3 regions of the Paenibacillus sp. FSL R5-0470 genome follow, and region 1 is predicted to be linked to each of the others. Evidence: riboswitches for the same ligand, from Rfam matches in the RefSeq annotation. Region 1 holds a riboswitch; each other region holds the start of a gene.
The links. Region 1 has a riboswitch for cyclic di-GMP ahead of MKY99_RS04825 (glycosyl hydrolase). Riboswitches for the same ligand answer to the same signal wherever they lie in the genome.

Region 1 (8,359 bases):
GCCGCTACCTTCAGCGCGAAGCAGTTCATAGCTTGCTCCTGGTGCCTCCAACCAATTTAATTTTACAGCTAAACCTTTTGTTGCTGCGGCTTTGAATCCTTTAGGGGCCAACGGCTTTACTTCAGAGGAAGGCTGCAAAATATACTGTACAGCCTCTCCTGGAGCAAGTGTCTCCGTAAAGGTTAACGTGGGAGTAGCCTTTTTGCCTGTTACATAACTTCTTGCTTTTTCATACGTATCCCCGTTTCCAAAACGTTCCCCTTCGTACACCCCGTTTTTCGGCATAGTCACATTTACACTCACGGTCTGTGGAGTAGACTCAAAGTTAACGAAATTAACCAGTACCTTATTTGAAGTCGCCCCGCTTCCAGCAAGAGGCTTCAATGTAGAAGTATCCACGGCCCGAACATATACCAGCTTGTCGGCTAACACATCTTTATTTGCAACTTGGTAAGTTAATGGAGCTCCATGTGTAGCATAGGCAAGACTGAGCCTTCTCATGATGCTGACACGTGAATCCTCATTTTCTTTTGTATAATAAATCTCTGTGGTCGCCGGATCATGCTCTTCTAAATTAAACCCGTATTTGAATAGACTGAAATCCTTAAAAAAAGCAGCATGCTGCACAAACATATCCGCATAACCAATATGCGCACGCATGATCCGGTCGAATACAGCCGCTGTCCGCTCCGTTGCCCCGTATTGGTAGGCATCCACATGGCTGTCCGAGGTACCAAATTCAGTGGTCAGCATTTTTTTGCCGAGTCCATTGTCTGCGCCAGTGAAGGTCTTCAAATTCTCAGTAAAGCTTCCTCCATTACTAAAAATATAAGAGTCGCCGTAGGAGTGTCCATTGGTCAAATCCGTAACCTTCTCCAGCTCCATACGTTGCTCTGGATCACGTTCCCAGCCATCCGGATCTCCACATTCCTTCCCGGTTCCCTTCTGATTACCACAGGAATCTTCACTGTAGCTCGGCCAATACGCCCAGCCCGGAGCAACAGTTTGTAAATGGGGCGCGATTTGCTTACCTTTTTTATTCAACCAGTCCGCAATCGCCAAATTAACTGCCTTAGAACGATTGAATAACCCTGGCTCATTATCTACCTCATAATATTGAAAATAAGGGCTATATTGTTCAAAATAATCTGTCAGCTTTTTCTCCGCATCAGCAGGCAACGATCCATCTGCCTTAAGCTTAATATCACCAGTATGCAAATACAGAGCAACCGCCTGCATGTTGTAATCCTTCAATACCTTGTAATATTCCAGCATATCTGAGCAGGATCTCCCGACATCACTGGCACAGCTGGTACGCATCACATTGCCGCTATAAGCCATCCCTAGCCATTTGATAACATAAGGCAAGTGCGTAACCGCACCTTCATCAAAGTAAAACTGCTTATTATTCACTACTGTTCCGGTCAGTGTATAGCTGCCATGAATAGGCTCGGAAATTGGAGCGTTAAGAGATTCTAAACGGAGATTATCCCAAGTCCACCAGGAATATTCGTCTTCTTTGTCACTGCAATATAAACAGCGAACCGTTTGCAGCTTCAATTCGTTCGTTCCCAGCTTCAATTGCTCCTTGGGAATGTATAATTCATAGGATTTTTGAAAGCTATATTCACTTTCTGTACCCGATACGCCCGCAATTTGAATGATCCCTGACAATTGATGATTGGAAAACACACTCATTTGTGGCACGGATTTGTAAGCATCCAGAATTCCTACGCTAAATAAGACCCCATTCTCCGGAATCTTATTTAGCTGATAGGTGATCGTTAATTCCGGCTGGGTCTTTCCATTCAAGCCTGCAGGCAAGTTCTGAAGAGCCGATGATTTGAGCGCTGAAGAAGGAACATTAAATACCTTCTTACTGCCAGAAGTGCCACTCGTAGCGAACTCAGCTGCTGAGCCATCATGTTGTCCCAGATTCCAGATCACAGTACCATCCGGTATTTCTGCTGCAACATCACTTCCTGTAGCTAATCTTGGTATATTGGCACCTACCTTATAATCGTTCGTCTTATTCGTTCCGAAAACAGAGACAGACAACAGAAACAAGACGGTTAATGCGGTGAATTTCAGTAATAACAGTAATGGTTTGTTTGCAGTTATCCTATTTTTTCTATTAGATATTCTCCTCGTTATTCCCATCCATAGGTCCTCTCTTTCTTCCGGAATGTCTAACCCTATCATTTCATTAGATTAAGGAAGGAACAATGCCCCTTGTGGAATCACCTGCTGCTTCTGGCTGGAACTCTCCCACAGCAAGCGAAGATTAGCATCTCCTTCATTCTCATAATATTCAATTTGGATATCATAAAGTGTTCCGGCTGTGAGCGGGATACTTCCTTTATGAAGGGTTGCACTTTGATTTTTCCAATTATCGATGATCAGCTTTCCGTCAATCCAGACACGGACTCCATCATCAGAGGATGCCGAAATCGTATATTTTTCACTGAATTTGGGTTTGAGCTTCCCTTTCCAGCGAACAGAAAAATGATCTTCATCTATCTCCTGTGCAGGTGACCCGCCATGCCAATTAAAATCAATCTTACGATCATCGCGGATAAGTACCGCTTCTCCCTCTAAATCAGTATTGTTATAGTATTCTCCAGTTAAACCCGCTGGGGTTACCGGGATTACCGGTGCTATCGAAGGGCCTCCTGTTGTGAGAACGTAATCCTCTCTCGATACTATAAACGAGTCATTCATAAAGCTTTTAATTGACTGTAGCGTATTATTTTCTGTCAGTAATTTTCCCCAGGTCATCATATAGACCCATTTATTTTGTTTCTCGGTTAATACTTCCGGGTTCGGCAGCTGTCCGCTCTCCCCGATTCCGATAGGTTTACCTTCAGCAAGTGCGAGCAGATCCTCATAGTAGGACTGCTTATAATCGTTATTGTAGATATCCGCAGCCAGAACATCGAGTTTATCCGCACCCGGATAATATGCAGCATAAGGATCTGCCCATTCATTCGGCGCATTTGGATTCCACACCCACAGTAGATTATTCAGTTGATGTGTGTTTACAAAACGATCATAGACAATATTCCAAAGCGCTGAAAAATTGTCCTTTTTCCCCCACCAAAACCAACCGCCGTTCATTTCATGGTAAGGTCGCCATAAGACTGGAACTCCGGCATCACGCAGCTGTCCCAAATAGCCAGCGATCTCGTCTAGATCAGAGATTAGACTCTTATACTGAGCCGTCCCAGGCGTAACATAAGCATTAAACTTCTCTTGACTGAGACTTCTGTTTACATTGGACCATTCCGGAGAAGTCCCCGGCAAACTCTGATGGAATGTCATGGCTACAATGCCACCCTCTTGATGCCACTCCATTGCACTGTCTATAACAGCTTGTCGCTGTTCTGCGATCGTCCCTTCGGGTTGATTATTAATTGCCCCCAATTCATAACCATGTAGAACGGCATTTTGTCCCGATGTATTCTTCAGCTTATGAACCAGTTCATCTGGACTTTCTAGATAATCATGCTGGCCAGACAGGATTCCTTTGCCACGTAGATTCACCAAATTACTCAGCAGTTGCTTGGCTTCTTCAGAAGCTGATGGATTGCTTGGTATAGCCAGAGGAAGAGCGGAAGAAACACTCATAGCCTTCGGAAGACTCTTAACCTCTCCCAAAGGCAGCAAGGAAAAAATAATAAACACCGGTAATATAGTAAACAACAATCTGTTTTGCTTATAATATTTACGCAAATAAATCCTCCTTTCGGTAGCTGTACTGCCTCCACAGGTGCTAAACAAACATACCTGTTATCGGACAATCGTCTTCTGACCTAATGAGGACTATAGCTTAGTAGCTCTGCAATAACGCAGAGCCACTAAGGATCGACCTTTAATTTTCATCAATCAGGAGACATCCGGAAGATAAAGTGCACTTGCTGGAACTGTCTCTTTAGCTTGACTAGCACTTTCCCACATCAAGCGGACTCTCGCATCGCCTTCATTTTCGTAATACTCCACCTTGATATCATATAGCTGGCCAGCCTTCAGCGTTATATTACCCTTACGCTCAGTACCACTTTGCTTAGTCCAACTATCAATCACGGATTGCCCATTCACCCACACACGGATGCCATCATCTGAGGTAGTGTAAAATGTATATTGCTCATCATATAATGGCTTAATTTTACCGCTCCAACGTATGGAGAAACGATCAATCCCAAGGGCGGCATCCGGCGATCCTTGCCGCCAATTGAAATCGATAATTGCATCAGTTCTAGTAAGAGCTGCTGTTCCCGATAGCTGTATGTTGTTGTAATATTCTCCTGCAAGCCCCTTCGCAAGAGGAATGGCTGCCTCACCCTCTTCTTCGGGAGGTGCCGGCGCTGGTGCAGCGCTAGGTGTCGGTGCCAGACCAGTATTTAATTTATCTCTGGTCAGGGTATAGTTGCTATTCATAAATGTTTTAATTGTATCTGCACTGTTATTCTCGTAAAGCATTTTTCCCCAGCTCATCATATACGTCCATTTACTTTGTGATTGCTGAAGCTTCTCCAGATTAGGCATTTCACCATTCTCCCCGATCGCAATCGGTTTGCCTGCGGCTAGACTCAACAAGCTGTCATAGTATTTTTGCTGGTAATCATTTTCGTATATATCTGCTGCCAGAATATCTACTTTATCAGCACCTGGATAAGTTAGCGCATAAGGATCTGACCAAACATTGGGAGCATTCGGACTCCATACCCATAACAAATTATTTAATTTATGAACGTTAACAAAACGGTCATACATAATATTCCAAAGTTTAGAAAAGTTATTTTTCTTCCCCCACCAGAACCAGTTCCCGTTCATTTCATGATAGGGTCTCCAAAGCACCGGAACATTGGCATCGCGCAAGCTTTTTAGGGAGACTGCCACCTTATCAAGTTCAGCGATCAGATTGTTATATTGCTTGGTACCCGGTGTAACGTAACTATCGAACTCATTCTGACTAAGTGTTTTTTTTACATTATCCCAGTCATAAGAGGTGCCCGGCAGGTTAGCATGAAAAGTCATAGCTACGATCCCGCCCGCTTTATTCCAGTTGATGGCGCTGTTCACCACATTTTGACGCTGCCAGGCCATCGTTCCTTCTGACTGACCGCTGATCGCGCCCAGTTCATAACCGTGAAGAGCGGCATATTGTCCGCTGGTTCCCTTCAGCATATTGTTAATTTCATCTGGACTTTCTAAATAGTCATGTTGACCAGCAATAATACCTTTTCCTGAGATCGAGTAAAAATAGTTAAGCAGCTTTACGGCTTCAAGTGAGGCTCCTGGGGTAACTGGCGTTCCAGAATTTGAAGCAGCTATGACAACAGACGGCGAAATTCCAACAGTAAGCGGAAGTGCAGTCAGAAACAAGACGAGTGACAGAAATGCGCCAAATAATCGATACGTACGGTAAGCTTTCAAAATAATCTCCCTTTCGGTAGCCAGGCTGCCACTCTTTCGAAGGCCCTATAGCTTTGCGTCCCTACCTTTCGATAGGTTTGCCTTTTCAATTTAAGAGAAATAATCTCTCTTACCGTAAGTATCGACGACAATTAATGATATATTTAGTGTTTTTATGACTTTTTTTGATAATTGAGTCAATTTACCTGTTTCAAGAAATTATGGATTGGTTAAATAGATAGGTTAGACCTATGAAATGAATTGTTGTAGTTCTATATCATTCCAGTCTAAAGTAATACGAATGTTATCTTCTTCTACTAATTCAGAACCCGTCTGTACCTCTATAAACTCGACATCCGTCAAAGCAAGGATCGCGTGCTTCGTTCCTTCCGGTATACGTACTACGTCCCCAGCCTTCACATTATGTTTTTTCTCATTCAGCACAATACTTGCTTCGCCGCTGACGATTGTCCAAATTTCACTACGCTTGCGATGTAATTGATAGCTGATATTATTCCCCTCGGATATAAAAATCCGTTTGGTCAGCACTTCATTGCCTTCATCATATTTCACATAATCAATAACTTTGTAATGGCCCCAGCGGCGTTCCTCGTACATCGGTCTTTGTTCAAAGGTCTTCAGCACTTCTTTAATCCGTGGGCTCTCAGCTTTATGGGTAACTAGAATCCCATCCGGGCTAGCCGCAATGATCAGATCCTTCGCACCAATTACCGTAATCGGAATATCCAGCTCATTAATCAAGCAAGTCCCCTCAGAATCCACCGTTACAAAACCTTTTCCTACATGCTTGCTGCTCATTTCCTCTGTCAGCGTATTCCACGTTCCAAGGTCCTTCCAGAATCCATCATACGGCTGCACCACAATATGTTCTTCTTTCTCCACCACTTCATAATCAAAGCTGATGGAAGACAATAGCTTATACTGCTTCTGCAATTCTTCATATCCTAAAGGCAACCCTTTACGCTGCAAAATATCTAACAAGTACCCTAAGCGGAAGGCAAACACTCCACAATTCCACAATGCATTTTGCTCGATGAGCTGTTCTGCTTGTATACGGTCTGGTTTCTCTTGAAAGTGACTCACCTTCATAAAACCATTTCCCCCCGCCTCTTCGGTGGTAGGAATAATATATCCGTATTTCTCTGAGGCATGTTCAGGAACAACACCCATTAGTGCCAGATTTGCTCCACTTTCCAGCATGGTCCCCTCAAGCATAGCTATGGTATCGAAAAAGGATGCTTCTACATAAGGGTCAACAGGCAATATTGCTACCGTTTCCGCTGGAGAAACACCTGCCACTGAATAAAGATAGGTAGCTGTTAAGGCGATAGCCGGAAAAGTATCCCGACGCTCCGGTTCAACGATAATCGGCACATGACTTCCCAGTTGGCTTTGTATCATTTCTACTTGGCCGCGGCCGGTGGCCAGATAAGATGATTCTGCCATCCCTGCTTCCTCCAGCTGTCTCCAGACACGTTGTACCATGGATTCTGGTTCACCTTGAGGGCTTTCAAGTACCTTTAGAAATTGCTTTGAACGTGAGTCGTTGGACAACGGCCATAACCGTTTACCTGAACCGCCTGATAGAAGTACCATTTTCATAGAATGAACCCTCCTTGAATTATGGAAATCGAGCATATTTGAATTGTAATCAAAACGTCAGCTTCCGCTTAGCCTTATTTCGAGCGGATGCACTAAAAAAATTTGTTAGGTAGAAACCACTCCAAGGGATTTTGGACTTCCGATCGCTGTTATCCTCAGATTTCCTGATTGAACCGCTTCTCGCGGTAGAAATCCGAGGATAAAGGCGAACACTCCGTTTCTACAGTTCCAAATTCCCTTTCCGTTCTTAACCTAACCAACTTCTTCTTAATACTTGATCCGTGCGTACCGGGCTGTACCAGCCGGAAGCAAGCACGTTTTTCTAAAGATTCGCTTCTGCTCCGGGGGAGGCAGCAGCTAACGCAAGTGCAACTACAAGCGCAAGACTATCTGCTACTGCGGTATATAATCAGAGTACCTAACTTTATAAATTGCTTAGAACCTTAAAATAAGGGAACGAAGTGGCGGAGGGGAATTTTGGAACTGTAAGAGCGATAGCGTCCGCCTTTGTCTGCGGATTTCTACCGCTATCAGCGGTTAAAATCAGGAAATCTGCAGACAACAGCGGCTGGAAGTCCAAACATTCTCTGGAGTCACGGCTCATCCCTAAATAGAAAAAACACAAGTTCAATCAATATAACTTAGATTAAACCGCTCCAGCCACACTAGCAGAATAACCGCTCAATCCACCCATCTGCGGGCGGCCGACAGAATGATAAACGAGGCCGGTACCCTCGATTTGCTCCTTGGAATACACATTGCGTCCATCGATCAGCACCCCATTACGCATGCTTTTCGCCAGCTGATGCAGATCAATGTCCTTGAGTAGGCTCCAATCGGTAAGCAGGCATACGGCATCGCTGCCCTCAGCCGCTTCCTCTGGAAGATTGCACCAGCGAAGCTGCGGATGATCATATTGCTGCCTGAAATTTGTAGCTGCGATTGGATCATATAGTTTGACTGTTGCCCCCTCAGCCACCAGTGCCTCAACAATCTCTCTGGCGGGAGCTTCGCGGACATCATCAGTATTAGGCTTGAAAGCAAGCCCCCATATCCCAATCGTCGAACCGCGCAGGCTGCCAAGTGATTCATGCAGCTTGGAGATGATCATAAACCGTTGTCCCTTGTTCACTTCGACTACAGATTTCAATAATTTGAATTCGTAATCGACGTTGCCCGCAATTTGAATGAGCGCATTAGTGTCTTTCGGGAAACAGGAGCCTCCATAACCGATACCAGCCTGCAGGAAGGATGACCCGATTCTTTGGTCCATACCCATTCCTTGTGCTACCTCGGTTACATCAGCTCCCACTTTTTCACA
Region 2 (8,359 bases), 1.3 Mb from region 1:
GCTGTTAGGTAAAGGATTGCTGGTTAGTAATGATCTTCATCCAGAACGGACTAAAGCTCTAGCTAAAAATCTGGAGCTGTATGGGGTTCGTAATGGTATTGTACTGAACGAAAGTCCAGATCATATCGCGGCTGCATTCCCGCTTTTTTTTGACAAGATCTTGATTGATGCTCCCTGCTCTGGTGAAGGGATGTTCCGTAAAGATGAAGACATGGTGAGGCAGTGGGATTCAGGTACACCTGCCAAATATGCTTCCATGCAGCGGGATATTTTACGTTCTGCTGCAACAGCATTGGCACCGGGAGGTACACTTGTCTATTCCACCTGTACCTTTGCTACAGAAGAAAATGAGGAAATTATAGCGGAGTTTATTTCTGAACATCCACAGTTCTCAGTGGTAGCAGTAGGAGGTACAGGCTCATTCGCTCCTGGCTTCGGAGAACTCTCAGGTACAGCAAGACTGTGGCCGCATAAGGTGAAAGGCGAAGGACATTTCATGGCTGTATTGCAACATGGGGGAACTAAGCGCTCAATGGAGGAACGTGATCACTTAGAGGTCAAGTTAAACGAATCTGCAAGAGCAAGAACTACTACTCCAAAAAGTGCAGCACACGTTAAATCATCCAATAAATCAGAAGGAAGACGGGGGAAAGAAGGGAAACCCTCTCACAAATCTACTGGTGGCGCTGACCGTGGTCGGCAAGTTTCAGGTGACGAGCAAGCTTTGACTGCGTATGGAAATTTTGTGCGAGATCAGCTTGGTTGGGAACCGCAAGGATATCCGGTTCTGTTCGGTGATCATCTGTACATTTCTCCACTTCCTAAGGAAAGACTAAATGGATTAAAGACGATCCGCCCGGGATGGTATGTAGGACAAATCCGTAACGGAAGATTTATTCCAGGGCATCCAATGGCTACAGCTTTGCATCCGGAAGAAAGCTGCCGAAGTGTATCACTCTCCAGTACGAATCATGAAGCTATTTCCTATCTTAAAGGAGAGACGTTGTCGATTTCTCAAGAACGTCTCTCTATTAGAATAGGAAGTGCCCAAAAGGGATACGTTTTGGTCTGCATTGATGGCTACAGCGCAGGCTGGGGTAAGTGGCAGGATGGCATACTCAAGAACGAATATCCCGCAGGCTGGAGGTGGATGTAACAATGAGCCAATCAGGTAAGCCCGCCAAAAAACAACGATTAGATAAAGTGTTGTCCCATATTGGAGTGGGGTCGCGCAGTGATATCCGTAAACAAGCTAAACAAGGCTTAATATTGGTGAACGGGACCGTGGTAAAAGATAGTGGGTTCCATGTGGATCCTTATGCCGATAAAATAGAGGTAGGGGGAGAGGTTGTTACCTACCGTGAATTCATATATCTTATGATGAACAAACCCCCGGGTGTCCTGTCAGCTACGGAGGACAAGCGGGATCGGACGGTTTTGGATCTTTTAAAGCACGAATATGCACAGTTTGAACCGTTTCCTGTAGGAAGGCTAGATAAGGATACTGTGGGACTGCTGCTGATCACTAATGATGGGAAGCTTGCCCATGAATTGCTGTCGCCACGTAAGCATGTCCCGAAAACGTACGAGGCAACCATCGAGGGCGATGTAGACGCGGATGATGTAGCGGCTTTTGCAGCAGGGGTGGAGTTGGAAGATGGCTACGTTACTTTACCTGCACACTTAACCATTCTTGGAAGAGAGCGCGGCAGCAAAGTGATTTCCCATATTTCACTTATCATCACTGAGGGGAAATTTCATCAGGTGAAGCGTATGTTTCAGGCGGTAGGCAAAAAAGTCACTTTTCTGAAACGTGTATCTATGGGAGAATTGAAGCTGGATGAAAGTCTGCCGCTGGGAGCTTGTCGGGAACTGACGTTAGAGGAACTGGCACTCTTAGGCGCAGATGGGTCAGAAGGATAGTAGAGAAAATGATATATAAATTGATATATAAATTGAATTTGGAAACTTGGGATAAGAGAAGGGAGAGACGGAGGGGAATTTTGGAACTGTAAGAGCGATAGCGACCGCCTTTGTTTCCGGATTTCATCCGCTATTAAACGGTATAAATTAAGAAATCTGGAAACAACAGCGGCTGGAAGTCCAAACATTCACCGTAGTTGCGACTGACACTTAACACAAAAAGCCTCAAGTTCAATATATATAGAAAAAGAAAGACAAGGATGGTGGAGTATGAGATACAAACTGATTGCACTAGATGTGGACGGTACGCTATTAAATGATGATCACCACTTAAGCTCTGAGAATAAGGAAGCTATTGCTGAGGTTACACGTCTTGGCGGTCAAATCGTATTGTGTACGGGACGAAGTCCACAGAACTCGATTCCTTTCATGGAGGAAATGGGGCTGACTGGTTACGTGCTTGGTCACAATGGAGCAGCGACGGTACGAGTGGAAGATCGAGAAGTGCTGCATCAATATGGTATGGATGCACGTGGTCTTGACCCCTATATTGACTATTGCCGTAAGCACAATATTCATTATGATGTGAATACTGCTTTTGATATGTATGTTGATAATGTAGAGAATCTGACTAAAGAAGCTAATTATATGTATGAGCACTTCCGTATTGTGCCAGCGACGCTACCAGCCTGGGAAGATTTCCGTGAACCGGTTGTTAAGTTTACTGTATTTACACAGCCAGAAATCCTTGACGAAGCTGAACGTGAATGGCGTACTTGGGCTCCTGAGTACAATATTTTGCGGAGTGGTGAATTTTTCGTTGATTTGATGCATCCCGAATCTTCTAAGGGAAACGCATTAAGAAATCTCGCTGTGAAGTTGGGAATTCCGCAAGAAGAAGTCCTCTCAATCGGTAATTATTTTAATGATATTTCTATGCTTACCTATGCGGGGATGGGCGTGGCGATGGATAATTCTCCTGTAGAGGTAAAAGCGGCAGCGAATGCTGTTACGGGTTCGAACAATGAGCATGGTGTGCGTGATGCGCTGGTTAAATATTGTTTATCCTAATAATGGAAAGCATAAGGCGGACTTGAGTCCGTTCTATGCTTTTTTTGTTATGAAGGAAATAAAAGAGATACATAACAGAATTGATTCTATCCAAAAAATAACCCGCCCTTAGGATTAACTAAAAAGGGCGGGACAATAGATTAACTTCCTGTATTAAAGTTTAATTTCCTCGTTCCGGCTAGGAGCGCTATATTTATAGATACCAGGGTTCAGTTCGATTTTTTCGTCGAAAGGAATATCTTTGTAGCTATCAATATTAGTTCCTGTAGATATCATGCCCTTAGGTGTAATTTCAGGCACCACTTCTTTGCCATTAATCCGTAACGTAGTTTGGTTAACGCTTTTGAAGTGAGGAGATTTGGATGATGATTCAACAATCAAATTTTCGCCTTCAGTATAGTACGTGAATTCAATGTCTAATCCATCGACATCAAGTGAAGTGAACTGTTTTTCTTCTTTAGGTTTGTTTATTGTGATCCAATTCTTACTGGTATCACGTTTCTCAATGACAGCATCCTTTAATATAAGTTTCATTGGAACATCGGACCAGTTGTTATACCATTCCGGAGATTCAAATTGAAATAAATGCTGGTAGCTTTCGGAATGATCTCCTTTCAAATTCCAACCCCCAGTGATTGTTTTATCACCTATAACCAACTGAGCGGTATTATAGTGGACAATTCCTTTTTTAAGCGAATCATTTTCAGCTATTAGAATTTGGATATCCAAAGGGGTAACCACTAGCTGATCTAAGGTTATACCGGTCTTTTCTTGAAATTCAGGACTGTTATACAGTTTCTTAGTGTAAATCGCCTCACTTGCTTTTTGTCCATCTGCTTTAAAATCGAACTTCCATGTACCTGAAATACGTTTCGCTTCTTCAATGTAACTAAAATGAAGACTAGCTTCCTTCCAATCTGATTCAGTTATATTGAAAACCTGTTCAATAAATAAATCCGATCCTTCGTTAGGCATGATGGTTGGAATTGCCTCATTCTCTTGACCAGCAGTACTAACTACCAAATGTGGGTTTCCCCGTCCTAAGTCAGCTGGTGATGCAGCGACTTTGTAACGGATAATGGTTTGATTGGAAACTTGTCGAACGGATTCGATTTGAATGCTTGGGTATTGCTTAACTCCCGTATCAATTGTATCTCCTGCTTGATGATTAGATTGTAAGGGAATATTCCGATCACTGTAAAAAATGAGATTCCGTGCTTCAAACCTGTAGTCCTTTTTATCATCCTTTAATGTATCAGGTGTCTCATATACTCCAATGAGTTTCTGGCTTTCAGGATCGTATTCTAAATAACCGTATACCTTTGCCTTGGCACCGGATTCACTAGTCATAGTGTTTTCTTCTGTAGCAAATCCAGTATATTGGGATAGATCAGATTTAGTATCAAGTGATAACAGCATTTTCATTTTTTCTCCGTCAGTTACAACACCGTTCAAATTCATTGTTACTCCTGAACTGGAAGCTTGAAGATTATACTGTTGACCGATGCCATTATTTAATGCATTGCTCACACTTCGACCACCAATTTTATCCCAATTAATCGTCATACTAGCGAATACAGGAATGGCTACAAGTAAGAGGCAAGAGAAGACAATACTGATAGGAATAACCTTTTTATTAGACCTAGGAGTATTCTGGGAGGAATGCAGATTTCTTTGACGTGTATATGCTTCTTGTTCTATGGCAGTCCACATCAAATCATAATCCGGTCGGGGAATATGTTTATCTTTTTCAATATAGAGACTCATTACTATTCAGCTCCTTTAGTTGGGTTCCACCCATTCTATTTAGTATTTTAAGTCCCTTGTTCAGTCTGGATTTTACAGTTCCTTCGGGTATGCTCATAACTTTAGAGATCTCGGGTACAGTCAATTCGTTTATAAAACGAAGGACTATTACCATTCTGATTTTGTCGGAAAGCTGACTGTATAACCCTTGTAATTCTTTTTTAGTTTCCTGTCGATCCAAACGTTTTTCTACAGGGTTTGATTCCTCAGACCTGGATAGTAAATAATTACGTACTTCTTTCATCCACCCCGTCTTACGCCTTTTGATCACACTGTTGCACTCATTCGAAGCAATTCGTAAAATCCAAGCTTTCAAGTTTCTTACCTTCGACTTATCCGCTAAGATAACTTTTACAAATACCTCTTGGGAAATATCCTCCGCATCTGCCTGATTTTTCATTAAGTAGTAACAAAAATAATATACTTGTTCTTTATAGAGCTCGAAAATTTCCCGGTCACTCATTTTGCTGCACCCCCTGTCTTTGCTGTTCTCATTAATAAGACTTATAAGCGTATGTAATCGTTCATTTTTCATTTTGATTGTAGTATTTCTTCTGAGTATCATAGCGAATTCGAATGGAAGATAAGTCGTTTACAGGTAATTATAACCATGATAAAATTAGCGGTGGGACATGCGTCCGTAAGCTAATTAAAACTAATTGAATGTCCGCGTTAAAGGTAAAATCATCGAAAGATGATGACACAAAGCCATGGGTCTAAAGCCTTTCTACAGAAGGAAATGATCGCCAGGCCGCCATAGGGATGTCTTATGAAGCATAAAGGATAGCTCTAAGAATATGTAGTCAATTTTGAGCTCTTTTATTATTTCGACCTATACGGCGTTACATTATCGCAAGGGGCCGAAAGGGGAAGTACATGAACAGTTTTTTCAAAACAATAGGCACTAGTTTGGCAGTAGGTGCTTTATTGCTGTCCGGAACGATCGGATGGATGTCTAATCCTGAAGTCGTGTCTGCCGCTACCACAACAGCAGTAACCGCGGATCAAATGATTAGCAAAGTAACGGCAGCCTCTAAAGCAATAAAGAATTTTCACTTAGATGTGATCAAAAAACAGGATATTCAGAGCGGTGGGGTACGTATCAGCAACACTAACACACTGAAGCTGGATATTAATCGACTGCCGAATTTTGCTGCAGCTGGCACCGTTGATAGTAGTCTTTTAGAAACATCGTACAGTCTATATGCCAATGACAAGGAGTTTTACTATCTTGTAGACGGAAGTGAACTGATCGATGAATCTGAAGATGAAGGTTACGACGATGACGGTGAGCCAATCGATCCTGATGCGCAGTATTGGATTGGACTGGAGAAGATGGAGTGGGATTCTTTTTATTCTAAAGGTCAATACGATCCTGTTTCCATGCTTGATTCGGTAAAAAATTATAAAAAATCTATGAAAGTCAGCACTGTCGGTGCTCAGACCGTCCTGCAGTTCACGGTAACCGATCCGACAGCAGCTATGGGAATAATCAAACTCTATGACCAGGAGAACCTCTGGGATGGTGAGACAGTTCAACCCAAAAGCGTAACGTGGAAATTATTCGTCAATACTAAGACCTGGCAGACGGAAAAGCTGACAGTCGATCTGAGTTATGTGCTGATAAGTGATGGAGAAAAGGATACATACAACACGAAAATCGAAGCTAAGTATTCCAAGAATAACAAAGGTACAACCATTGTTAAGCCCGCCGAACTAGAATAATAAGGTCGATTTCATATGGAGTAAAAAGCGCTGTTCAGTAGAACAGCGCTTTTTGCTCCATTCATGACAGCAGCCAACAGGAAGTGAGATATGTAAAGAATAAATAAATATAAAATTGACCTACCAATTATTAGGATTTTAGTACATGCTATTTATGTGATTAATAATCTGAATTAATTTAATAGTGTATGAAGTATCATATTGTAACTATTATATTGAAAAGGTATTATGAGTTAGGTGTAAATTTACATTTTTGAGAATTACTATTCTTTTTAATGAATGATAGGGGGAGTGCGAATAATGTTATCATCCACAGAGCTAAGCAAGCTGAATGAAGCGAATTACAGGGAGGACCGATTAGAGGCGCTTAATCATTTTTATGAGGATCTCTGTAATAAGAAAGTAGCAGATGGCTATATTTATTCTCTTAGTCGTTATGGAAAAATATTTGCTAATGGAGCGGGGGGACGCTTCAGTTACGAAGAAGATAGCGACCAAGAATTAACAACGGATACAATTTTTCGAATCGCTTCTATTACCAAGCTGTTTACGGCAACAGCGATCTGGCAGCTGGCAGATGATGGCAAAATTTTTATGGGACAACCAGTTAGTTCTATTCTTCCGGAATTTGATGCCGATCCTTTTAAGCCGATTACAATTGCTCATTTACTGACTCATACCTCCGGCATCGCACCTGATCATGGCACTATAAGTGATACCTACTATAAAAGTGCATGGTGGTATATTTATGAATCAGAGCTTGGAAAAGAAAATTGGATTAAAGCTGGACTTTCCTATGGTATACGTTTTCCGGTAGGGACTCAATGGATGTATTCCTCGTTCGGATACGTGGTTCTTGGTGCAATTATTGAGAAAATAACAGATGTTTTTGCAGAAGATTACATAATGGACAACATTGTAAAACCGTTAGGCATGACAGATACTTTCTTTGATATTCCGCCTGAGAAAGCTGGTAGGATCGCTATTCGTTCGCAAGAAGCCAAGGAATATCTTCAGAAGCTGCAAAACGGGGAAATTACGGATGAAGAACAAAGGCCTGAGGAAGAAATCAAGACTCCCGGAACGGGTGGGGGAATGTATTCAACCGTTAATGATCTACAAAAGTTCGGAATTATGCTGCTTAACCATGGGGAATACGAAGGTGGTCATATCTTAAGTCGGATGGCTGTTCAGAGAATGACCAAGCGGTTCAATTCTGAAAAACTTCCAAACTACGCATGGGGAGATGGAGGAGCGGATAGACCATACGGTCTTGGGCCAGACCTTCGATATAATGAAAGTACATCTTATTCTGAAGGCACTTTTTTTCACGAAGGATGGGGATCTTGTTCTTTGGTCATTGACCCGGTAGAAAAGCTGGTTGCCGTTTGGTATATCCCTTTTCATAACCATATATGGGACGGTAGAGCTATTTTCGGCACAAACAATGTGATCTGGTCTGGACTCGAATAAGAAAAAGGTTAGTTGTAGTGAGATATCAAAGATAGGCAGGATGTGACTTATGTTTGAGAAGATAAAGCACCGCTTTCGCGTGATGAGAGCGGTTGCTTTTGTTACTTATAAGGAATGGAGTGCGTACAGAACGCATTCGATGGTTTCTATTTTTGTAGGCCCGGTATATTTTTTAGTGCAGTATTATATATGGAGCGCTGTTTATAGCGGGGAATCCTCTATTAACGGGATGTCGCTCTCTCAGATGCTCTCTTATTTTTGCGCCACGATGTTGATCAACTACTTGACCATGGATTTTGCCGATTGGAATTTACAAATGCTCATTCGCACAGGGAAATTCATTACGTTCTCTTTAAGACCA
Region 3 (8,359 bases), 390 kb from region 1:
CTGTTATCCCCAGGGTAGCTTTTATCCGTTGAGCGATGGCCCTTCCATGCGGTACCACCGGATCACTAAGTCCGACTTTCGTCCCTGCTCGACTTGTAGGTCTCGCAGTCAAGCTCCCTTATGCCTTTGCACTCTTCGAATGATTTCCAACCATTCTGAGGGAACCTTGGAACGCCTCCGTTACTCTTTAGGAGGCGACCGCCCCAGTCAAACTGCCCGCCTGACACGGTCCCCGTACCCGGTAAGGGTACTAGGTTAGAACCTAGATACGATCAGGGTGGTATCCCAACGGCGCCTCCACCGAAGCTTGCGCTCCGATTTCTACGGCTCCCACCTATCCTGTACAGATCGTACCCAAATTCAATATCAAGCTGCAGTAAAGCTCCATGGGGTCTTTCCGTCTTGTCGCGGGTAACCTGCATCTTCACAGGTATTAAAATTTCACCGGATCTCTCGTTGAGACAGCGCCCAAGTCGTTACGCCATTCGTGCGGGTCAGAATTTACCTGACAAGGAATTTCGCTACCTTAGGACCGTTATAGTTACGGCCGCCGTTTACTGGGGCTTCGGTTCATAGCTTCGGGTTACCCCTAACCACTCCCCTTAACCTTCCAGCACCGGGCAGGCGTCAGCCCGTATACTTCGCCTTGCGGCTTCGCACAGACCTGTGTTTTTGCTAAACAGTCGCTTGGGCCTTTTCACTGCGGCCCCCTCGTGCTATTCACACTACCGGGGCACCCCTTCTCCCGAAGTTACGGGGTCATTTTGCCGAGTTCCTTAACGAGAGTTCTTCCGCGCGCCTTAGAATTCTCTTCTCGCCTACCTGTGTCGGTTTGCGGTACGGGCACCTTCTCCTGGCTAGAGGCTTTTCTTGGCAGTGTGAGATCATGACCTTCGCTACTATAATTTTCGCTCCCCATCACAGCCCAGCCTTAATGATGTGCGGATTTGCCTACACATCAGCCTCACTGCTTAGACGGACATATCCATCAGTCCGCGTCACTACCCTCCTGCGTCACCCCATCGCTCATAGCGGATTACGGTGGTACAGTAATTTCAAACTGTTGTCCTTCGACTACGCCTTTCGGCCTCGCCTTAGGTCCCGACTTACCCTGAGCGGACGAGCCTTCCTCAGGAAACCTTGGGCTTTCGGCGGATCAGATTCTCACTGATCTTTTCGTTACTCATACCGGCATTCTCACTTGTATGCTGTCCAGCGCTCCTTACGGTACACCTTCAACCCACATACAACGCTCCCCTACCCCAGATACATACGTATCTAGCCATAGCTTCGGTGGTGTGTTTAGCCCCGTTACATTTTCGGCGCAGAGTCACTCGACCAGTGAGCTATTACGCACTCTTTCAATGGTGGCTGCTTCTAAGCCAACATCCTGGTTGTCTGTGCAACTCCACATCCTTTCCCACTTAACACACACTTGGGGACCTTAGCTGATGGTCTGGGCTGTTTCCCTTTTGACAATGGATCTTAGCACTCACTGTCTGACTCCCGGCAATAAGTATATGGCATTCGGAGTTTGACTGAGCTTGGTAATCCTTGCGGACCCCGCACCCAATCAGTGCTCTACCTCCACTACTCTTATACCGAGGCTAGCCCTAAAGCTATTTCGGGGAGAACCAGCTATCTCCGAGTTCGATTGGAATTTCTCCGCTACCCCCACCTCATCCCCGCATTTTTCAACATGCGTGGGTTCGGGCCTCCAGTGCGTGTTACCGCACCTTCACCCTGGACAGGGGTAGATCACACGGTTTCGGGTCTACGTCCACATACTCAATCGCCCTATTCAGACTCGCTTTCGCTGCGGCTCCGTCTTCTCGACTTAACCTTGCATGTTAAACGTAACTCGCCGGTTCATTCTACAAAAGGCACGCCATCACCCATAAATAGGGCTCTGACTTTTTGTAAGCACACGGTTTCAGGTTCTATTTCACTCCCCTTCCGGGGTGCTTTTCACCTTTCCCTCACGGTACTGTTTCACTATCGGTCGCCAGGTAGTATTTAGCCTTAGCAGATGGTCCTGCTGGATTCATACGGGGTTTCACGTGCCCCGCACTACTCGGGATCCGTCTCGGAGAGAACACAGTTTAGGTTACAGGGCTTTTACCTCTATCGCGGGCCTTTCCAGACCTCTTCACCTACCATATTCCTTTGTAACTCCATGTGAGACGTCCCACAACCCCTAAGAGCAAGCTCTTAGGTTTAGGCTGTTCCGCGTTCGCTCGCCGCTACTGACGGAATCACTATTGTTTTCTCTTCCTCAGGGTACTTAGATGTTTCAGTTCCCCTGGTCTGCCTCTACATCTCCTATGTGTTCAGAGATGAGTAACTGCGAATTACCACAGCTGGGTTTCCCCATTCGGACACCCCCGGATCAAAGCTTGCTTACAGCTCCCCGAGGCAGTTTCGTTGTTCGCCACGTCCTTCGTCGGCTCCTGGCGCCTAGGCATCCTCCGTGTGCTCTTATTAGCTTAACCTCGATTTTTCCGCAGGAAAATATCAAACGATATCTTCTTTGAAAAATCTCACTAATAACATTTACTTGTTTACACAAGTTGCTAAAAGATGTTCTAAAACGCAAATTCGTTTCGGTATCCAGTTTTCAAGGATCAAGTTTAAAGATGAGAGTTTAAACTCTCAAAACTGAGCAACGAGTGAGTAACAGGCCTAAACCTGAGTTGTGGAAGTTTAACTTCCGATTTGAATGTCTTCATTGCAGAAGACGATTCTCCATAGAAAGGAGGTGATCCAGCCGCACCTTCCGATACGGCTACCTTGTTACGACTTCACCCCAATCATCTACCCCACCTTCGGCGGCTGGCTCCCTTGCGGGTTACCCCACCGACTTCGGGTGTTGTAAACTCTCGTGGTGTGACGGGCGGTGTGTACAAGACCCGGGAACGTATTCACCGCGGCATGCTGATCCGCGATTACTAGCAATTCCGACTTCATGCAGGCGAGTTGCAGCCTGCAATCGAACTGAGACCGGCTTTGATGGGATTGGCTTCACCTCGCGGTTTCGCTTCCCGTTGTACCGGCCATTGTAGTACGTGTGTAGCCCAGGTCATAAGGGGCATGATGATTTGACGTCATCCCCACCTTCCTCCGGTTTGTCACCGGCAGTCACTCTAGAGTGCCCAACATTACTTGCTGGCAACTAAAGTTAAGGGTTGCGCTCGTTGCGGGACTTAACCCAACATCTCACGACACGAGCTGACGACAACCATGCACCACCTGTCTCCTCTGTCCCGAAGGCCGCCACTATCTCTAGTGGATTCAGAGGGATGTCAAGACCTGGTAAGGTTCTTCGCGTTGCTTCGAATTAAACCACATACTCCACTGCTTGTGCGGGTCCCCGTCAATTCCTTTGAGTTTCAGTCTTGCGACCGTACTCCCCAGGCGGAGTGCTTACTGTGTTAACTTCGGCACCAAGGGTATCGAAACCCCTAACACCTAGCACTCATCGTTTACGGCGTGGACTACCAGGGTATCTAATCCTGTTTGCTCCCCACGCTTTCGCGCCTCAGCGTCAGTTACAGCCCAGAAAGTCGCCTTCGCCACTGGTGTTCCTCCACATATCTACGCATTTCACCGCTACACGTGGAATTCCACTTTCCTCTTCTGTACTCAAGTCACCCAGTTTCCAGTGCGACCTTAGGTTGAGCCCAAGGTTTAAACACCAGACTTAAATGACCGCCTGCGCGCGCTTTACGCCCAATAATTCCGGACAACGCTTGCCCCCTACGTATTACCGCGGCTGCTGGCACGTAGTTAGCCGGGGCTTTCTTCTCAGGTACCGTCACTCCGATAGCAGTTACTCTACCGGACGTTCTTCCCTGGCAACAGAGCTTTACGATCCGAAAACCTTCATCACTCACGCGGCGTTGCTCCGTCAGACTTTCGTCCATTGCGGAAGATTCCCTACTGCTGCCTCCCGTAGGAGTCTGGGCCGTGTCTCAGTCCCAGTGTGGCCGTTCACCCTCTCAGGTCGGCTACGCATCGTCGCCTTGGTGGGCCATTACCCCACCAACTAGCTAATGCGCCGCAGGCCCATCCCTCAGTGACAGATTGCTCCGTCTTTCATTCTTTCTTCAGGAGAAAAAAGAAATTATCCGGTATTAGCTACCGTTTCCGGTAGTTATCCCAGTCTAAGGGGCAGGTTGCCTACGTGTTACTCACCCGTCCGCCGCTAAGTTATTTTGAAAGCAAGCTTTCAAAATAACTCCGCTCGACTTGCATGTATTAGGCACGCCGCCAGCGTTCGTCCTGAGCCAGGATCAAACTCTCCAATTAGTATTGAAAAGAGCGATATGCTCATTTTGAAACATCTGACGAGAAAATTAATTCTCTAATTTCGGATTTCACTTTCGTGATTTCCTACTCACTCGTTGTTCAGTTTTCAAAGATCAAGTTCTCGTTGGCGCCGTTTAATGTCTCAGCAGCAACTCTTATAATATATCATGTTGTTCTCAGTAATGCAAGCTTTATTTTTCGAAAGCCGTTTATATAACTCTCTCAAATATTGCCTGTACGCTGTCTAACAACGCTTAACTATAATAACCTATCTATTCATAGAAAAGCAACCCCTAATAGAAAAATAAACAACTAGCTTAATAATTAAGCTGGTTGTTTATTTAATAGAGTTATGAATCTAGCGATGCAAATTAATAGTATTTTGCTGCAGTATACTTACTTGAAGCCTTAATAAAATCCGTATTCTTCTTACTCTTCGCTGACGATGCATCTACCGTTGTATCAATAGTAACCCATTTCCCATCCATCAACACTTCATTCCATGCATGGTATTGCGTAACGTAGCTAGTATTCCCCATCACCAATTTAGCAGGCACATCTACACTACGCAGCATTGCGGCAAAAAGAGAAGCATAGTCATAGCAGATTCCTTTTTTAGTATTCAAAGTGTTGTTAATGTTCGGAATGTAATCTGTTGTTACGTTATTAGCAAGAGAATAATCGTATTGTACATTAGCAACTACATAGTTATAGATTGCCTTAACTTTCTCTTCATCTGTTGTTTTGCCTTTTGTAAGCTCTTTTGCCTTAAGGATCGCTTTATCAGAAGAACTCCATTTCACATTCTGTACGGAGCCCAAATATACGGAATTCGAGTCACTCATGGTTACGTCTACTACTTCGGAATATAACGCTTTGTATTTATTGCCGGTTGTGTTCTCAAGAACAGAAACCTTATAAGTACCATTACCTTGTTGTAAAGGGAAGTCCTCAGCTTGTCCAGAAGCATATAAGTTATATGTATAGCTGCTGTTGTCTTTAGTGATCATGAGTTTGATTCTTTTATCTTTCGGAATATCATAGTTAATTCCAATAACACCTTGAGCCACTTTCGATGTAATCAACCAGCTTGCATCTACACTTGCGGCTTGAGCTGTGCTTACCGGAACCGCAGTAATCAGTACGAACAGCGCCACCATCATAAAATAAACCTTTTTCACGGATAAAACCCCTTTCGGTAGCTGGCTGCCATCCTTTCGGGAAGGCCCTTTAGCTTTGCGTCCCTACCTTTCGATAGGTTTGCCGTTATCGTATAAGCTCTATCTGTTCTAATTTCACTAGACAAATTAACAGAATCAGTCCAAGTAGAAATATGAATCTAAGATTCTTATATATTTTATAAAAACAAAAAAAGCCTCTTCATTCGGTAACTGGCTGCCATCCTTACGGGAAGGCCCTTTAGCTTTGCGTCCCTACCTTTCGATAGGTTTGCCGTTTATCGTGTTTAGCTTTTATAGTCTTATACTACCATATTTATCCTCGTAAACAAGAACAAAATTGCTAGATTTACTATTATTTTATAGTTATTTCTCTGTATTTGAGTTTTCTTGTTATTTCTCGTCAACGATTAGGAAAGCTTGGCATGAACAATCAAACGATGTGTAGGATCTACTAGTGGGTCACACGTAATTAGAGTAAGAATTTTATCTTTGTTATTCCCGTCTAGAACAGACACATCACTAGGAAGTACAACAGAAATATCATAAACCTCGTAATTATAAGTCTGATCGCTAGTCTTCACCGTAATCGTATCCCCAATCACAACCTCATTCAATCTGTTAAACAATCTGCCCGTAGTTCTAGCTCTATGTGCAGCTATTGCGGCGTTCCCTATTTCTCCTATTGGAGTTGTTTCTTTCATATGGGCCGCGGCATGCTTCATATTCGCTTTAGTAGCCCCTTCTAATACAGGCAGCTTCAGATCGATCTTATCAATCTCAATTAATGCGATAACTTTGCCACCCACTTCAATTTCCGGTTCCGGCTTTTCTGTTTCTTGCGGCTGTGCTTGTGCATCTAGAGCTGATTCCTCCGCTAGTAGCTGAGTGACCTCGGCATATCTGCTCTTCAGATCAGGTGGTTGAGTACTTACACTGGTGCTCAGTTCAGCCGATTCTAATAGCTTATCCTGCTGCCAGTCGTTATACCATTCGTTAGCTTTTGGATAGAGCATGATAAGGATCCCCGCCAGTATGAGCACATACGAGAATTTACGCATGATTTTCACCTCCGTAGATTGGTTCTACTGAACTTTAGAATACCCATTTACGACTTCCGAAGAAGTTAATGATCACCGTCACAAACGTTACTAATACCTTAGAGATCAACACTTGAATGCCTACTTTGTCAGTCAACAGATGCATTAGCAACAGCGATATTCCGAGTACTACCAGATTCAGTACGATAAACTTCAGCAACTGCGTCTTATCAAAACCCTCTTTATTGCCACGGTCACGATCCTTGAAGGTTACTTTTTTATTCAAAATAAAGCTGTTCGCTGTCCCTGCACTATAAGAAATCACCTGTGCCAACGCATATACCATCCCAAGTGAGTTCAGTAATGTGAAGATTACGAAATCAATGAGGGTATTTACCAAACCTACAGCATTAAATTTGAGAAACTGTATGAAAGCAGTTCGAAAGTTCTTATCTGACATCTTTGTAATCCTTCCGGCGATCCACTTCTTCTTCGTTACGATATCCTATGGTCTCACTGACAATATACAACGGTCTATCCTTAGACTCGTCATAAATCCGTCCAATATACTCACCGATTACACCTAACAGCATCAGAACGATACCGTTAAAGAGCAAATTGACCCCTACAATTGAAGCCCAACCTGGAACCGTCCATGAGGTGAAAAAAATTCTTTGAAACAATACGAAGAATAAATAGAGAAAGCTCGAAAAGGAAAGAAAGAATCCGACATACGTAGCAATCTTAAGTGGCTTATGCGAAAAGGAAGTGATCCCATCCAGCGCAAAACGAATCATTTTCTTAAGAGGATACTTAGTTTCTCCTGCAAATCGTTCTTCCCGCTCATATTCCACCATCGTCTGCTTGAAGCCGACCCAGCTCACTAAACCTCTGACATACCGATTTTTTTCCTTGAGACCTCGCAAGACATCACATACCTTACGATCAATAAGACGGAAATCACCTGTGTCCGTAGGAATGTCTACACTTGTCATGCTGCTGAGTAATCGATAAAAGATCTTAGCCGTTACCTTTTTGAACATCGTTTCTCCACGGCGCTTCAGCCGCTTCGCATACACAACGTCATAACCCTCTTTCCACTTCTCGATCATTTGCAAAATGACCTCCGGTGGATCTTGAAGGTCAGCATCAATAACAACAACCGCTTGACCTTCGGCATAGTCCATGCCAGCTGTAATTGCTACCTGATGTCCGAAATTACGCGAGAAGTCAATTAGCTTGACGCATTCATCCCGATCACTGATCTCCCGAATCATCTGGGCCGAACGATCACGACTTCCGTCATTTACGAAGACTAGCTCATAAGTATCGCCGCATTCGTCCATTACTTTTTTCAAACGTTCATAAGTAACGCTAATTACTTGCTCCTCATTGAACATGGGTACAATTACACTATATCTGGCTTTCACCTTTATTCCTCCTAAAAGCTTTATGGAGCGTTACATCTTTCTGTACTTCATAATAACGCTGTAAGCATAAACTTATTATTATAGATATTATAAAAAATCTTAGAAAACCCAAGATGGGAACCAACGCAGCATACCCTTCACATAATCTCCGCTTACCTGCATCCCTGACAGGACAGGGTAGAACGCGACAAAGAGCAGTAAAGCAACAGCCACATAGACATAACTAACATAACGAGCCTCAGGATATTTACTATCTAGCAACTTCATTATATATACAATACCAAGAATCATAAAAGGCACCATAGCAAAATAATGGTAGATAAAGGTTTCCCTTGGGACAAGCATCCACGGAACATATTGTGAGAAAAAGGCGATCCAGATCATATAAAGGGTCTTATCTTTG

Region 2: linked by a shared signal. The riboswitch ahead of MKY99_RS10245 (DUF6612 family protein) and the one ahead of MKY99_RS04825 (glycosyl hydrolase) in region 1 are both predicted to bind cyclic di-GMP.
Region 3: linked by a shared signal. The riboswitch ahead of MKY99_RS03230 (transglutaminase-like domain-containing protein) and the one ahead of MKY99_RS04825 (glycosyl hydrolase) in region 1 are both predicted to bind cyclic di-GMP.

The regions. Positions count from the first base shown of each region.
Region 1 is NZ_CP150238.1:1,106,154-1,114,512, reverse strand. It holds gene MKY99_RS04835 (discoidin domain-containing protein) at 1-2,160, opposite strand, end outside; gene MKY99_RS04830 (glycosyl hydrolase) at 2,212-3,732, opposite strand; gene MKY99_RS04825 (glycosyl hydrolase) at 3,886-5,436, opposite strand; cyclic di-GMP riboswitch class I at 5,449-5,528, opposite strand; gene MKY99_RS04820 (sugar phosphate nucleotidyltransferase) at 5,665-7,038, opposite strand; gene MKY99_RS04815 (UDP-glucose/GDP-mannose dehydrogenase family protein) at 7,685-8,359, opposite strand, start outside.
Region 2 is NZ_CP150238.1:2,387,193-2,395,551, forward strand. It holds gene MKY99_RS10220 (RsmB/NOP family class I SAM-dependent RNA methyltransferase) at 1-1,156, shown strand, start outside; gene MKY99_RS10225 (pseudouridine synthase) at 1,159-1,923, shown strand; gene MKY99_RS10230 (Cof-type HAD-IIB family hydrolase) at 2,194-2,994, shown strand; gene MKY99_RS10235 (DUF4179 domain-containing protein) at 3,148-4,761, opposite strand; gene MKY99_RS10240 (RNA polymerase sigma factor) at 4,745-5,263, opposite strand; cyclic di-GMP riboswitch class I at 5,468-5,559, shown strand; gene MKY99_RS10245 (DUF6612 family protein) at 5,677-6,525, shown strand; gene MKY99_RS10250 (serine hydrolase domain-containing protein) at 6,826-7,998, shown strand; gene MKY99_RS10255 (ABC-2 family transporter protein) at 8,048-8,359, shown strand, end outside.
Region 3 is NZ_CP150238.1:719,797-728,155, reverse strand. It holds rRNA gene MKY99_RS03240 (23S ribosomal RNA) at 1-2,492, opposite strand, end outside; rRNA gene MKY99_RS03235 (16S ribosomal RNA) at 2,752-4,308, opposite strand; gene MKY99_RS03230 (transglutaminase-like domain-containing protein) at 4,680-5,489, opposite strand; cyclic di-GMP riboswitch class I at 5,503-5,583, opposite strand; cyclic di-GMP riboswitch class I at 5,692-5,772, opposite strand; gene MKY99_RS03225 (class D sortase) at 5,897-6,547, opposite strand; gene MKY99_RS03220 (GtrA family protein) at 6,582-6,986, opposite strand; gene MKY99_RS03215 (glycosyltransferase family 2 protein) at 6,976-7,956, opposite strand; gene MKY99_RS03210 (phospholipid carrier-dependent glycosyltransferase) at 8,056-8,359, opposite strand, start outside.